Regions from separate parts of the Streptomyces sp. NPDC031474 genome, predicted to be linked through region 3. Evidence: riboswitches for the same ligand, from Rfam matches in the RefSeq annotation. Region 3 holds a riboswitch; each other region holds the start of a gene.
What was found. Region 3 has a riboswitch for cyclic di-AMP ahead of ACZ5SK_RS10650 (M23 family metallopeptidase). Riboswitches for the same ligand answer to the same signal wherever they lie in the genome.

Region 1: it holds a riboswitch for cyclic di-AMP, as region 3 does, so the genes downstream of both, ACZ5SK_RS27570 (M23 family metallopeptidase) here and ACZ5SK_RS10650 (M23 family metallopeptidase) in region 3, are expected to answer to the same signal.
Region 2: it holds a riboswitch for cyclic di-AMP, as region 3 does, so the genes downstream of both, ACZ5SK_RS38805 (C40 family peptidase) here and ACZ5SK_RS10650 (M23 family metallopeptidase) in region 3, are expected to answer to the same signal.
Region 4: it holds a riboswitch for cyclic di-AMP, as region 3 does, so the genes downstream of both, ACZ5SK_RS12680 (transglycosylase family protein) here and ACZ5SK_RS10650 (M23 family metallopeptidase) in region 3, are expected to answer to the same signal.

The regions. Positions count from the first base shown of each region.
Region 1 is NZ_JBVIJX010000013.1:120,421-124,191, forward strand. It holds gene ACZ5SK_RS27560 (M16 family metallopeptidase) at 1-507, shown strand, start outside; gene ACZ5SK_RS27565 (M16 family metallopeptidase) at 504-1,892, shown strand; cyclic di-AMP (ydaO/yuaA leader) riboswitch at 2,115-2,280, shown strand; gene ACZ5SK_RS27570 (M23 family metallopeptidase) at 2,295-3,038, shown strand; gene ACZ5SK_RS27575 (GntR family transcriptional regulator) at 3,227-3,771, shown strand, end outside.
Region 2 is NZ_JBVIJX010000022.1:142,937-146,707, forward strand. It holds gene pcrA (DNA helicase PcrA) at 1-877, opposite strand, end outside; cyclic di-AMP (ydaO/yuaA leader) riboswitch at 1,133-1,298, shown strand; gene ACZ5SK_RS38805 (C40 family peptidase) at 1,306-2,472, shown strand; gene ACZ5SK_RS38810 (tellurite resistance/C4-dicarboxylate transporter family protein) at 2,816-3,771, shown strand, end outside.
Region 3 is NZ_JBVIJX010000004.1:530,474-534,244, reverse strand. It holds gene ACZ5SK_RS10660 (PrsW family glutamic-type intramembrane protease) at 1-320, shown strand, start outside; gene ACZ5SK_RS10655 (aldo/keto reductase) at 399-1,343, opposite strand; gene ACZ5SK_RS10650 (M23 family metallopeptidase) at 1,511-2,548, opposite strand; cyclic di-AMP (ydaO/yuaA leader) riboswitch at 2,558-2,724, opposite strand; tRNA gene ACZ5SK_RS10645 (tRNA-Met) at 3,047-3,120, opposite strand; gene ACZ5SK_RS10640 (dihydrofolate reductase family protein) at 3,204-3,771, opposite strand, start outside.
Region 4 is NZ_JBVIJX010000005.1:437,560-441,330, reverse strand. It holds gene eno (phosphopyruvate hydratase) at 1-759, opposite strand, end outside; gene ACZ5SK_RS12680 (transglycosylase family protein) at 1,174-1,881, opposite strand; cyclic di-AMP (ydaO/yuaA leader) riboswitch at 1,885-2,055, opposite strand; gene ACZ5SK_RS12675 (LysM peptidoglycan-binding domain-containing protein) at 2,260-3,363, opposite strand; gene ACZ5SK_RS12670 (cytochrome P450 family protein) at 3,565-3,771, opposite strand, start outside.

The DNA.
Region 1 (3,771 bases), on a different contig from region 3:
CTGGCGCTCACCATCCTGGGCGGCGGCGAGTCCTCCCGCCTGTACAACCGGCTCGTGCGGCGCGACCGTACGGCCGTGGCGGCCGGCTTCGGCCTGCTGCGGCTCGCCGGCGCGCCCTCCCTGGGCTGGCTGGACGTGAAGACGTCCGGTGACGTCGAGGTGCCCGTCATCGAGACCGCCATCGACGAGGAGCTCGCCCGGTTCGCCGAGGAGGGCCCCACGGCCGAGGAGATGGAGCGCGCCCAGGCCCAGTTGGAGCGCGAGTGGCTCGACCGGCTCGGCACGGTGGCCGGCCGCGCCGACGAACTGTGCCGCTACGCCGTCCTGTTCGGCGACCCGCAGCTCGCCCTGACCGCCGTCCAGCGGGTGCTGGACGTGACGCCCGAGGAGGTGCAGGAGGTCGCCAAGGCCCGACTGCGCCCCGACAACCGCGCGGTGCTCGTCTACGAGCCGACCGCCGCCGAAGCCCCCGCCGACCAGGACGAGAACGAGGAGGCGGCCCGGTGACCGAGCTCGCCACGATGGACTTCCACCCCCAGCCCGCGGCGGGCGAGGCCAAGCCGTGGGCGTTCCCGGCGCCCGACCGCGCAGCGCTGGCCAACGGCCTGACCGTGCTGCACTGCCACCGCCCCGGCCAGCAGGTCGTCGCCGTCGAGATCCTCCTCGACGCGCCCCTGGACGCCGAACCGGCCGGCCTCGACGGCGTCGCCACGATCATGGCGCGCGCCTTCTCCGAGGGCACCGACAAGCACTCCGCCGAGGAGTTCGCCGCCGAACTGGAGCGCTGCGGCGCCACCCTGGACGCGCACGCCGACCACCCCGGCGTCCGCCTCAGCCTCGAAGTGCCGGCCTCGCGGCTGCCCAAGGGCCTCGGTCTGCTCGCCGACGCCCTCAGGGCGCCCGCGTTCGCCGACAGCGAGGTCGAGCGCCTCGTCCGCAACCGCCTGGACGAGATCCCGCACGAGCTCGCCAACCCCTCGCGGCGTGCCGCCAAGGAGCTCTCCAAGGAGCTGTTCCCGGCCACCGCGCGCATGTCGCGCCCGCGCCAGGGCACCGCGGAGACCGTCGAGAAGATCGACTCCGCCGCCGTGCGCGCGTTCTACGACAGGCATGTGCGCCCCGCCACGGCCACCGCCGTGGTCGTCGGCGACCTCACCGGCACCGACCTGGACGCCCTCCTCGGCGACACCCTGGGCGCGTGGACGGGCTCCTCGGCCCAGCCGCGGCCCGTGCCGCCGGTCACCGCCGACGACACCGGCAGGGTCGTCATCGTGGACCGTCCCGGCGCCGTGCAGACGCAGCTGCTGATCGGTCGGATCGGCGCCGACCGGCACGACCGCGTGTGGCCCGCGCAGGTGCTCGGCACGTACTGCCTCGGCGGCACCCTCACCTCCCGCCTGGACCGCGTCCTGCGCGAGGAGAAGGGTTACACCTACGGTGTCCGCGCCTTCGGGCAGGTCCTGCGGTCCGCGCCGGACGGCTCGGGCGCCGCGATGCTCGCCATCAGCGGCTCCGTGGACACCCCGAACACCGGTCCCGCCCTGGAGGACCTCTGGAAGGTGCTGCGCACCCTCGCCGAGGGCGGCCTGACCGACGCCGAGCGTGATGTCGCCGTGCAGAACCTGGTCGGGGTGGCGCCGCTGAAGTTCGAGACCGCCGCGGCCGTCGCGGGCACGCTGGCCGACCAGGTCGAGCAGCACCTGCCCGACGACTACCAGGCGACGCTGTACCAGCAGCTCGCCGCGACCGGCACCGTGGAGGCCACCGCGGCGGCCGTGAACGCCTTCCCGGTGGACCGGCTGGTGACCGTCCTCGTCGGCGACGCGGCCCGGATCAAGGAGCCGGTGGAGGCCCTCGGCATCGGCGAGGTGAAGGTCGTGTCCGCCGAGTAGACGGACCGGCGGGCGCGGTGGCCGCGCCAACGGCACGCGCGCGCAGGGGCCCTGGCCGACGGAAACGTCACCAGGGCCTCTGCGTGTCCGAATTGAGGCGGAGGTTGCCTGTCTGCCCTGTGGCATGCGCTACAAAAACCGGGATTCGTTTGAGGATTGAAACCCGTCCCGCTTAGCTTCGTCCGGGCTGTTCGTCAGGCAGTGCGCCGCAGCCGCGGCAGCGGACAGTCATCGCCGAGTCCCCGTACGGCGCGAGCCAGGGGAGCCGGGGACCCATGTGAAGTCCCTGGGGTGAATCGGACGCCCGCGCGAGCCGCGAGGGGGTCCGTAGGAGACCTTCCTGCTCCGAACCCGTCAGCTAACCCGGTAGGCGAGAGGGAAGGAAAGGACACCCCCCACTTCATGGCGTTCACCTGCGCCACCGGGAAGCACCGTCGGCCCAGCCGGATGCAGCGCACCACCGCGCGCGCCGCGGGCGTCGCGGCGCTCACCACCACCGGTGTCATGGCCACCGTGGCCTCCGCCCCGGCCTTCGCCGCCGAGCCCACCCCCGAGCAGACCGGGCTGATCCCCGTCGTCACCGCCGGCGAGGCCGTCGCCGACCAGATCGACGACCAGGTCGCCGTGCAGAAGAAGGCCGCCTACGAGCAGGCCGCGCGCGAGGCGGCCGCCAAGAAGGCCGTCGAGGAGCGCGAGGCACGCGTGCGTGCCGCCCGTGAGGCCGAGCGCAAGCGGCTCAACGCCTTCGTGCCGCCGATCACGGGTTCCTACGTCTCCACCGGCTACCACGCCAGCAGTTCGCTGTGGTCCTCCGGCAGTCACACCGGCATCGACTTCCACGCCGCGACCGGCACCACGGTGCACGCGGTCGGCCTGGGCACCGTCGTCGAGGCCGGCTGGGGCGGGTCGTACGGCAACCAGGTGGTCATCAAGATGAACGACGGCACGTACACCCAGTACGGGCACCTGTCGTCCATCGGCGTCTCGGTGGGCCAGCAGGTCACTCCCGGCCAGCAGATCGGCCTGTCCGGCGCGACCGGCAACGTCACCGGTCCGCATCTGCACTTCGAGGCCCGCACCACGGCGGAGTACGGCTCGGACATCGACCCGGTCGCCTACCTCCGCCAGCACGGTGTGAACGTCTGACGGCGCACGGCGACAGATCGTCCAGCCCCGGCCCCCTCGGCCGGGGCTTTTGCCGTTTTCGATGCACTGCTGTCCAAAAAATATCCATGGATTCCGGCCCGCCATCGGAAATTCCCGCTCATTGCAATAGAGTCACGGAACACACGTCAATCGTCGACGTTTCACGGGGATTAAGGCGGAGGTCCGTCATGCGTATTCCGGCGCACTCGGTGTGCACGGCCGTCCGGGACGACATCGTCTCGGGTGTCTACGAGCGCGGCAGCCGCCTCACCGAGGAACTCCTCGCCCGCCGCTACGGCGTTTCCCGCGTCCCCGTCCGGGAGGCGCTGCGCACGCTGGAGGCCGAGGGCTTCGTCGTGACGCGGCGGCACGCGGGCGCGTGCGTCGCGGAGCCGACCGAGCAGGAGGCCGCGGACGTGCTGGAGATGCGCATGCTCCTGGAGCCGCTCGGCGCCGCCCGGGCCGCCCAGCGGCGCACGGAGGCCCACCTGAAGGTGCTGCGCGGCCTCGTCCGGCTGGGCCAGGAGCGGGCCAGGAGGGGCAGCAGCGAGGATCTGCGCTCCCTGGGCGGCTGGTTCCACGAGACGCTCGCCCAGTCCTCCGGAAGCCATGCCCTGACGTCGATGCTCACCCAGCTCCGTCACAAGATCGCCTGGATGTACACGGTGGAGGCGCCGGCCAACCCGGTGGAGTCCTGGGCGGAGCACGGCGCGATCGTGGACGCGGTGGCGCG
Region 2 (3,771 bases), on a different contig from region 3:
GGGCGTGGTTGGTGTCCTGGTACTCGTCGACGAGGACGTGACGGAAGCGGCGGCGGTAGTGCTCGGCGACGTCCGGGAAGGCACGCAGCAGGTTGACCGTCGTCATGATCAGGTCGTCGAAGTCGAGGGCGTTCGCCTCGCGCAGCCGCGACTGGTACATGGCGTAGGCCTGGGCGAGGGTCTTCTCGAAGCCGTCGGCGGCCTGGGCGGCGAAGTCCTCCTCGTCGATCAGCTCGTTCTTGAGGTTGCTGATCTTGGCACTGAAGGACTTGGGCGGGTAGCGCTTGGGGTCGAGGTCCAGGTCGCGGCAGACCAGGGCCATCAGGCGCTTGGAGTCGGCGGCGTCGTAGATCGAGAACGACGACGTGAAGCCGAGCTTCTTGCTCTCCCGGCGCAGGATGCGCACGCACGCGCTGTGGAACGTCATCACCCACATCGCGTTCGCGCGCGGGCCGACGAGCTGCTCGACGCGCTCCTTCATCTCGCCCGCGGCCTTGTTGGTGAAGGTGATCGCGAGGATCTGCCCCGGGTGCACGTTGCGCTCGGCCAGCAGGTGGGCGATGCGGTGGGTGAGCACGCGCGTCTTGCCGGAGCCGGCGCCGGCCACGATGAGCAGCGGGGTGCCGGCGTGGACGACCGCCGCGCGCTGGTTGTCGTTCAGCCCCTCCAGGAGCGCCGCCGCGTCCAGCGCCGGGCGCGGGGCGCCGCCGCGGTAGTAGGCATCCCGGTCCGGAGGCACGTCGAACTTCCCGCCGAACAGATCGTCCGGAACCGACTCCGGTCCGTGATCGTCCTCGGGCGGCGGCGGGGGCTCCTCCTCGTGGGCACGGGGGCCCTGGAGGTCCGCCAGGAAGCTGTCGTCAAAGAGGCTGCTCATCGCTCTCCGAGTCTAGGGGGCGCCACTGACAACCGGCCGCCCTCCCGGAAACATCTCCCCCACCCACCCTCCGGCAGTCGGCCGTCACGATCCGCGACCGACGTGCTCGAAGCACGAGATCACAGCCCGAGGTCACGGAAATGTATCGGGCATATCACCCATCAACCTTCACACGGGCCACACGAGTTGGCTACCGTGCCGGACAGGCCGTACGAACCCCACCGGCGAACCCCGCCGGGCCGCGCGGCCTCCGCCGAGTCCGACGCGCCCGCTCGCGCCAGCCGGAGCCGGGGACCCACCGAAACCCTGGGGTGAATCGGCCCAACTCCCTCTCGGGGAGGCGGCCGTAGGGCAACCCTTCCGATGATCTACCCGCCCGAACCCGACAGCTAACCCGGTAGGCGGAGCACTGGAAGGAGTCGCCTCCCTTGGCGTCGCAGCACCGCAAGCCGCGCTCCGCGGGCCCGCGCGTGGCCGGCATCCGCACGCCCGCCCTCGCCACCGCCGCCCTGACGTCCGTGGCCCTGCTCTCCCAGACGGCGAACGCCGCCCCGCCGGACGACGGCAAGCCAAGCCTGGAGGAGGTCGAGAAGAAGGTCGACGACCTCTATCGCCAGGCGGAGTCGGCGACCGAGAAGTACAACGCCGCCAAGGAGAAGACGACCAAGCAGCGCAAGCAGGTCGACGGCCTCCTGGACGACGTCGCGCAGCGCACCCAGAAGCTCAACGAGGCGCGGCAGGAGCTGGGTTCCTATGCCGCGGCCCAGTACCGCACCGGCGCCTCCGCGCCCGACACGGCGACCTTCCTGCTCTCGGACACCCCGCAGGACTACTTCGACCAGAAACAGCTGATGAGCCGGCTGACCGACCGCGAGAAGGGTGCGGTCGACGACTTCGTCACCGAGCAGTCGGCGACGATGCAGAAGCGCCGGGAGGCCGCGGAGAGCCTCGCGTCGCTCACCGACACGCAGAGCGACCTGAAAACCGCCAAGGCCACCGTCCAGAAGAAGCTCGGCGACGCCCGCGAACTGCTGTCCCGGCTGACGGCCCAGGAGAAGGCCCGCCTCGCGGCGATCGAGAAGCAGAAGCAGGAGGAGGCCGCGCGCCAGGCGGCGGAACTCGCCCGCCGGCAGGCGGCGGAGCAGGCCGCAGCGCAGCAGGAGAGCGGCACGGGCTCGTCGAGCACGGGGTCCGGTTCCAGCTCCACCTCCACGTCCACCGCGGACTCCACGTACGCCACCAAGGCCGAGAAGGCGCTCGCCTTCGCCCGCGCGCAGATCGGCAAGCCGTACGTCTGGGGCGCCACGGGCCCCGACTCCTACGACTGCTCCGGCCTCACCCAGGCCGCCTGGAAGGCCGCCGGCGTCACCCTCCCGCGCACCACCTACGACCAGGTGAACGCCGGCACCACCGTCTCCCTCGCCGACGCCCGGCCCGGCGACCTGGTCTTCTTCTACGACGACGTCAGCCACGTCGGCGTCTACATAGGCAACGGCATGATGATCCACGCCCCGAAGCCCGGCGCCTACGTCCGCGAGGAGTCGATCTACTACGCCGGCGAGTCGATCATCCACAGCGTGGTACGCCCGGCTTGAGCACAGACGTGCGCGCGTAGGCCAGCCGCTTCCGGTGGGCCACGCGCGCGTGGCCTGCGTGGCGGCCACGCGCGCGTGAGCGTCGCGGCGGGCGCACGCGCGCGTGGGGTTCGTTCGCGAAGGCGGAGGCGGGAGCGGGCAGTGGGCTTCGCCGCCGGCGGGGGTGGGGGCCGGCCGCGCTGAGCGGCCGCGTGACACGACTTGCGCCTGCACGGGCCCTGGACACCCCGCGCTCACAGCCTCCCGGCGCGCCCCTCCCCCGCGCCTGCACCCGCGCGTATTTCTGGTCGCCCGCGCGCGTGCCCCGCTCATGGGGTGTGTCGTGCTCCCTAGCATCAGGCGCATGCCCGGCTCCTCGGCTCGTCCCTCGCCCGCGCCCTCTCCCGGCTCCGCTCTCCGCCTCTGGTGGACGCGGAGGCCGCCGGCGGCCGGGTCCGCGGTGATGGCGACCGGGATCGTGTCGGTCGGCCTGCACCTCACGGGATACGACGTGCTGTCCCGCGTCACTCTGGCGATGGCGGGCGTCGCGTGGGCGGCGCTGGCGGCGGACTTCGTCGTCCGCCTGCTGCGGGCGCCCGAGCGGTGGCTGGCCGAGGCGGGCACGCCAGGGGCGCTGACCGCCGTGGCGGCGACGACCGTGCTCGGCACCGGCCTCTGCGCGCTCGGCCGGCGGACCCCCGCCGAGGCGCTGCTGGCGCTGGCGGCGGTGCTGTGGCCCGTGCTGTTCGTGACCGTCGTACGGCGGTGGAGGCGGGGCATGCCCGGGACGGTGTTCCTGGGCTGCGTGGCCACCCAGGGTCTCGCCGTGCTCGGAGCGGCCCTCGCCGCGGCGGAGTCCGCGGCCTGGCTCGCGCACACCGCGCTCGTGCTGTTCGGGCTCGGGATCGTGCTCTACTGCGTCGCCCTGGCCCTGTTCGACCTGCGCCAGGTGGCCGAGGGCCATGGGGACCAGTGGATCGCGGGCGGCGCCCTCGCCATCTCGGCGCTCGCCGGGGCGAAACTCCTCGCGGCCGACGACGGGGACCTGTACCTGTGGAACGGCGACGACACCGGTGTCCTGCGCACGGTGACCGTCGCACTCCTGGTGCTCGACCTGGCCTGGTGCGCCGTCCTGCTGATCGCCGAGGTCGCATGGCCCCGGCCGCGCTACGACGTGCGCCGCTGGGCGACGGCGTTCCCGCTGGGGATGACAGCGGCGGCGACCCTGTCCGTGGCCGCCGCCGTCGACGTCCCGGCGCTCAAGGGACCGGGGGAGGTGCTGCTGTGGGCGGCGGTGGCGGCGTGGCTGGTCGTCGCCGC
Region 3 (3,771 bases):
ACTTCGTCGTACGGGAGCGGGAGTTGCTGAACGAACTGTGGCGGCGCAAGGACATCGCCCGGCCCGCGCTGGACCACGCCGCCCGGATGACGGCCCCGCCGGTCCGGGTGACCGCGCCGCCCTGGCCGGTGTATGGGGTGTACGGGTACGGCCAGGGGCCGGTTCAGGTGCCGGGCCAGGGGCAGTGGCCGGGCTACGGGTATCCCGCAGCACATGCGTCGGGCTACGGGTATCCCGCACAGCCACATCCGGCACAGCCGTATCCCGCACAGCCCTATCCGGCACAGCCCTATCCGGCTTCCAACCCCTACCAGTCATGACCAGTCATGACCAGTCGTGATCAGTAGGAGCAGGCGGGAGCAGGAGAGGGCTCGGGAGGAGTAGGGGGTAGGTGGGGCTCAGGCGGAGGCCTGGGTCAGCCTGGTGACCTCCGCGTCCGTCAGTTCCAGCTCCGCCACCTCCAGCAGCGCCGGCAGCTGCTCGACCGTCCGCGCGGAGGCGATCGGCGCGGCCACCGTGGGCTGCGCCGCGAGCCACGCCAGCGCGACCGTGGCGACCTGGGTGTCGTGGGCCTGTGCGATCTCGTCCAGGGCGGTGAGCACCTTCCGGCCCCGCTCCGTGTCGAGATGCTTGGCGGCGCCGGCGGCGCGGGCGCTCTCCACCGTCGTACCGGGCCGGTACTTGCCGGTGAGGAAGCCGGAGGCCAGCGCGTAGTACGGGACGGCGGCGAGGCCGAAGCGGGCGGCGAGGTCCTGGCGGCCGCCCTCGTAGGTGTCGCGGGAGACCAGGTTGTAGTGGGGCTGGAGGGCGACGTACCGGGCCAGGCCCTCGCGGTCGGAGAACTCCAGGGACTCCTGGAGGCGTTCGGGGGAGATGTTGGAGGCGGCGATGTGGCGGACCTTGCCGGCCTTCACCAGTTCGTCGAGCGCGCCGACGATTTCCTCGACGGGCACCTCGGTCTTGTCGAAGTGCGTGTAGTAGAGGTCGATGTGGTCGGTGCCGAGGCGGCGCAGGGAGGCGTCGGCGGCGGCCTTGATATTGGCCGCGGTCAGGCCGGGGAACTCGGGGTGCTGGCTGACCTTGGTGGCGATGACCACGTCGTCGCGGTTGCCGCGCTGCTTCACCCAGTTGCCGATGATGGTCTCGGACTCACCGCCCGAGTTGCCCTCGACCCACGCCGAGTAGGAGTCGGCGGTGTCGAGGAAGTTGCCGCCGGCGGCCGCGTAGGCGTCGAGGACGGCGAAGGAGGTCGTCTCGTCGGCGGTCCAGCCGAAGACGTTGCCGCCGAGGGAGAGCGGGAAGACCTCGAGGTCGGAGGAGCCGAGCTTGCGAAGAGAAGTCATGCTTCATATCAACGGGCGCGGGCGGCACACCCATTCCACGGGCAACGCAAAGAACGTGTGAACAGCACACGTGGACGGAGCACCGGAGCACGTGAACACCCCCGAGGGGGACCCTCAGGGGTGTTCCGGGTACTACGGGTAGAACAGGTATTCCCCGGAGGGACTGCTCAGGGGTTGAGGCCCTTGCTGCGCAGCCAGGCCATCGGGTCGACGCCGTCGGAGTTGCCGTTCGGGTGGACCTCGAGGTGGAGGTGGGGCCCGGTCACGTTGCCCGTCGCGCCGACGCGGCCGATCACGTCACCGGTGCCGACCTTCTGGCCGGCACTGACGCTGATCGAGGACTGGTGGCAGAACCAGAGTTCGGTGCCGTCGTCCAGCGTCAGGATGGTGCGGTAGCCGTAGGAACCGGCCCAGCCCGCCTCCGTGACGGTGCCGCTGTGGACGGCCTTGATGAGCGTGCCGGTGGGAGCGGCGAAGTCCAGGCCCGTGTGGTAGCCGGAGGACCACATGGAGCCGGCCTGACCGAAGGTCGAGGTGATCGTGTACGAGGAGGTCGGCAGCGTGTACTGCTTGGCGAGCTCGGCCAGGCGCGCGGCCTCGGCCTTCTCGGCGGCCTCCGCGGCGGCCTTCGCCTTTGCGGCGTCGGACTTGGCCTTCGCGTCCTTCTCGGCCTTGACGACGGCGTCGCTCGCGGCCTTGGCCGCGGCGGCCTCGGCGGCGGCCTGGGCCTTGGTCTCGATCTGGGTCTGCTGCGACTCGGCCTGCGCCATGATCCGGCTGCGCAGGGCCTCACCGGCGTCGGAGGCGCTCTGGCTGCTGTCGTCGGCGGTCGTCTCGGAGCCGAAGGTCGCCAGGGCCGGCGCGGCGTCCTGGGCGGGCTCGTCGTCGGAGATGAGCGAGCCGACGTTCGGCAGGTCCGGCAGGGAGATGGAGACGGGGGCCTTGCCGGTGTTGGCGCTGGCCATGCCGCCCGCGCTGACGGCGGCTATGACGCCGACGCCGAGGACGGTGGAGCTGCGGGCGAACCCGCCGCCGCGCTGCTTGGCGACGCGGTGCTTGCCGCGTACCGGGCGAATGGACTCCGCGGTGGGGTTCCACTCCTCCCAGGGGCCCTCGTCGGTGCGGTAGTCGCCGTAGCCGAAGGTCTCGGTGGACCGCTGGGCGGGCACGAACGGGGCTTCTGGGGCAGGCCGGTTGGACGCCACGCGGGCGTACTCCTTTCCTTCCGTCGCCTACCGGGTTAGCTGACGGGTTCGGAGCGGGAAGGTCTCCTACGCGCGTATACCGGCCGTGGACTCCGCGAGTTCACGGTGGCTTCCGTGCGATTCACCCCAAGGTGGTGGTTCCCCGGTTCCCTTGCGGGATTCGGCAGTGCGCACGGAGCCGACTCTTGTGACGGCTGGGACGACCGCGCTGCGTTATCGAACGTTAATAGACCTGGGGGCCGGTTTCCAAGCACTTCTGCTTGATCAACAACATTTTCGGCCTGGGACTTTCGCCCCATGAACGGTGAAAAACGGGCGAGTTGACGGAAGAGGCGTCCGAAAACGCAGCGTACGCACAGTAACCAACCGGCCACATGTCGGGGACACGCACTGAGGGGTCCCTGGGACACGCACTGAGGGGTCCCTGATGTGCGCTGAATTGCCCCGGATATGCACCGAGGGCCGGAACCCTTTCGGATTCCGGCCCTCGGCCTTCAGTAGCGGGGACAGGATTTGAACCTGCGACCTCTGGGTTATGAGCCCAGCGAGCTACCGAGCTGCTCCACCCCGCGTCGTTGTGACTCCAGTCTACGCTACTTCCGGGGCGTCAAACACCACGGTTTACCGCCGCCCCCGATGCCCCGCCCCCGCCGCCTCATTCCAGGTGCCGGTTCGGGGCCTTCGCCCGCGCCTCGAACTCCGGGAGGACGAGGACGTCGACGCCCGCGGCCGTCAGGAGCCCGGTTCCGTCCGCCTCCGTCACGAAGGTGTCGGGCTCACGCCAGGCGGTGACCACCCGGCGCACGCCCGCGTCGAGGATGAGGCGGGCGCAGGGGGAGGGGCGGGAGGAGCGACGGGCGCAGGGTTCGAGACTGCTGTACACGGTGGCCGTGGGCAGTCGGGGGTCGGCGGGGTCGAGCTTCGCGAGGGCCGCCTCCTCGGCGTGCACGACCGGGTCGCCGGCCTCGCGGGAGTGGCCGCGGGCCAGTTCCGTACCGTCGGCGGCCACGATCACCGCGCCGACGCTGAAGGCGGTCTGCGAGGGCGGGCACTGCGCCGCGAGCTCGCAGGCGAGGGCCAGCCAGTGGCGGTCGGCCGCGGCGGGGAGCGGTCCGGCGCCGGGGGCGGTGGGCTGGTAGCGGTTCAGTACGACGTCCTCGATGCGCCGCGTCTCGACCAGGCGCAGCCGTCCGCCCTGGTAGCCGCCCGGCCCGAAGAGACGG
Region 4 (3,771 bases), on a different contig from region 3:
GTCCTTGTAGAACTCGGACGCGGCGACGTCGAGCGCGAGCGCGATCTGCTCGCCCGGCGCGTAACCGGCTTCCTTGACGGCCTCGAGGATGAGGTCGAGGGCCTCGCGGTTGGAGCCGAGGTTCGGGGCGAAGCCGCCCTCGTCGCCGAGGCCGGTGGACAGACCCTTGGCCTTCAGCACCTTCTTGAGGGTGTGGTAGACCTCGGTGCCCCAGCGCAGGGCCTCGGAGAAGGACTCCGCGCCGATCGGGGCGATCATGAACTCCTGGATGTCCACGTTGGAGTCGGCGTGCGAGCCGCCGTTCAGGATGTTCATCATCGGCACCGGCAGCAGGTGCGCGTTGGGGCCGCCCAGGTAGCGGAAGAGCGGAAGGTCGCTGGCCTCGGAGGCGGCGTGGGCGACGGCGAGGGAGACGCCGAGGATGGCGTTGGCGCCGAGCGAGCCCTTGTTGTCGGTGGCGTCCAGGTCGAACATGGCCTGGTCGATCAGACGCTGCTCGGTGGCGTCGTAGCCGACGAGCTCCGGGCCGATCTGCTCGATGACGGCGAGGACGGCCTTCTCGACACCCTTGCCCTGGTAGCGGTTCGGGTCACCGTCGCGCAGCTCGATGGCCTCGAAGGCGCCGGTGGAGGCGCCGGACGGGACGGCGGCACGACCGGTGCTGCCGTCGTCGAGGCCGACCTCGACCTCGACGGTGGGGTTCCCTCGCGAGTCGAGGATTTCCCGGGCTACGACGACGTCGATGGACGGCACGAGCATCTCCTTCTTGGGATGTGACGCTGAGAGTGCGGGGCCCGTGGGCCTTGCGACTAGAGCCTAACCGCCCGACGGGCGTCGGCAGCCGACCGACCGCCCTGTGGACGAACTGACCGTACACATTGTTCCCGCTCGGAACAAAGAGGGGATGACAAACAGGCGAAGAAAGCGCGCGGGGAGAGGGGGACGGCGAAGAGAGCGGGCGGCAAGAGAGGGGGCGGCGGGGCGAGCGGGCGGCAAGAGAGGGGGCGGCGGGGCGAGCGGGCAAAGAGAAACCCCGCTCCGGTGCGTACGGGGGAACACGCACCGGAGCGGGGAGCCCGTGGGGACGGGGGTGACCCTCACGAGGTCTTCAGTGTGCCGACCTCGGATGTGAGGGCGCTGTGGCTTCTCTGGGTCCGCTCTGGGAGCCGGGGATCACTTCAGGTGCAGCTGCTGACCCGGGTAGATGAGGTCGGCGTCCGCGACGATGTCCTTGTTCAGCTGGAACAGCTTCTGCCAGCCGCCCTTGACCTTGTGCTTCTCGGCTATGAAGCTGAGGGTGTCGCCCTTGACGACCTTGTACTCGCCGTCGCCCTTCTTGACCTTCTTGCCGGTCGGCGTGGTGACCGTCTTGGAGGCGGCCGGGCGGTCGGTGGAGCGGGAGGCGCTCTGGTTCTCGGTCGAGCGGGTGCCGGCGCTGCTGTCCGAGCCGCTGGAGCTGGAGCCGCCGGTGCTGCTCGACGAGCCGGAGGAGCTGCTGCCGTTGTAGGCGGCGCCGGACAGGCCCGTGCCGCAGACCGGCCAGGCGCCCTTGCCCTGGGAGGCGAGGACCTTCTCGGCGACGGCGATCTGCTGCGACTTGGAGGCCTGGTTGGCCTGCGCGGCGTACTGCGTACCGCCGTAGGCGGCCCAGGTGGAGGCGGAGAACTGCAGGCCGCCGTAGTAGCCGTTGCCGGTGTTGATGGACCAGTTGCCGCCGGACTCGCACTGGGCGACCGCGTCCCACTCGGAGGCGGTGGCGGCGGAGGCGCTGCCGGCCGCCATCAGCGGGGCGGCGATGGCGACGCCGGTGACGCCGGCCAGCGCGGCGACACGGGTGGCCTTGGACGGACGGCGGTGCTTGCCCTTGCCGGAAAACAGCATGGTGGATCCCCTCACCGACGCCTGCGAGGTGAGCTGTCGGGTTCGGGCCGGTTGAGTTGCCCGGCCACGCTCTCGCTTTCACGAGGCGCGGCTTCACCCCAAGCCGCTCCGGTCAACTGCCCGGTGCGGCGCTTACCTTGGGTCCCCCGCTCCTGCCTACGGCGCTTGACGCGACGACTGTTCCCGGGCTGCCACTGGCAGGATTCGGCGTTGCGACGGCCGGGGCTCGGGTTGCCGAGCGGGACGACCGTAGACACGCGATCCGCGGAATTTCAAAGACGATCAGGGCTTCTGAGACTCATCCCACACTTTCACCAAACCGGACATTCGGCGCGAAGCGTGACGTGAACTCCCGCTGTTTTTCTTGGGTTTTGCGCCCTATTCAACCCCTGTGTCGAGGGTCTGACCGGGGACGATGTCGCTCGGGTCGGCACCGATGAGGCCCTTGTTCTCGGCATAGAGGGCGCGCCATCCGCCGTCGAGGCCAAGGGAGTCGGCGATGGAGGCGAGCGAGTCGCCCTCCTGGACGACGTAGGTGGCCGCGGCGTGCCGGCCGGCGGAGGCGGTCTTGGTGCCGTCGACGGCGGCGGCGTCGGCATCGTCGACGGCCGCGCCCTTGGTCGCGTTCTCGTCGGCGGTGGCGCCGCGATGCCGGCCCGAGCCGAGGGAGCCGGTGTCGACGAGGCTCCAAGAGCCCGCATCCTGGACCGACTTGTCCGGGTCGTCCGCTTTCGGGACCCCGGTGGGCGAGCCGCCGGTCGCCTGCGCGTCACCCTGACCGCCGGAGCCGCCGGACGTGCCGGCGCCGATGGAGCCGCCCGCACCCGGGGAGGAAGAGGACGAGGAGGACGAAGGGGACGAAGGCGACGCCGAGGGTGAACTCGATGAATTGCCGGACGAGTCGGATGACCCGGACGAGCCGGATGACCCGGAGGAACCAGTCGAACCGGTCGAACCGTCACCGCTGCCCGAAGAGTTCGAGGAACCCGTGGAGCCGGACGATCCCGACGAGCCCGACAACCCCCTGGACAGGTCGGACAATCCGGAGGAGGCAGACGAGTCGGACGAGTCGTCCGCCACGCCGGTGTCCACGTTCAGCGCGCCGTTCGACTGGGTGAGCCCGGAGGTCAGCCCACAGGTGCCCCAGGCGCCGATGTTCTCGGCCGCGAGCAGTTTCTGCGCCACCGCGATCTGCTGGTTGCGGCTGGCCAGGTCGGGGCGCGTCGCAAAGTCGAGCCCCCCGTACGTCTCCCACTGCTTCTGGGTCAGACTCAGGCCGCCGTACTCGCCGTCACCCTTGTCGGCGCTCCACGAGCCGCCGGTCTCGCACTGCGCCACCTTGTCCCACACCGTGCCGTCGGCCGCACTCGCGCCCGAGGCGGCGAGCAGCGGGATGGCGATGGCGGAGCCCGTCACTCCGGCCGCGACGAGCAGCGCCGGGGCTTGGCGGGGGCGACGGTGTCGACCGTTCCCGGAGAGCATGCGAGGGGCCTTTCTCTGGACAGCAGTACCGGCGCGGCGGGTGAGACTGACGCGTCGCGCTGACGAGTGAACGTATCGGCAGACGATCACTTGTCACAAGTTAATGCCGCGCAGATCACGTGAAGATCACAAAGTTGAGGATCGGTCACCTTCGCTTCCCCGAATGGTCACAGTCCGGCTGGCGTGCGGTCAGAAATGCACTCAGAGTGCCCTCGGACTGGGCTCGCACTGCACAGGAGTGAACTCCACGGGCAAGGTCCGCAGCCCCCGCATGATGAGCCCGCCACGCCACCTCAAGTCGGCCGGATCCACGGCCAGTCGAAGGTCGGGCAGCCGGGTCAGCAGCGTGGCCAGCGCCGTCTGGCCCTCCAGCCGGGCCAGCGGGGCGCCCAGGCAGTAGTGGATGCC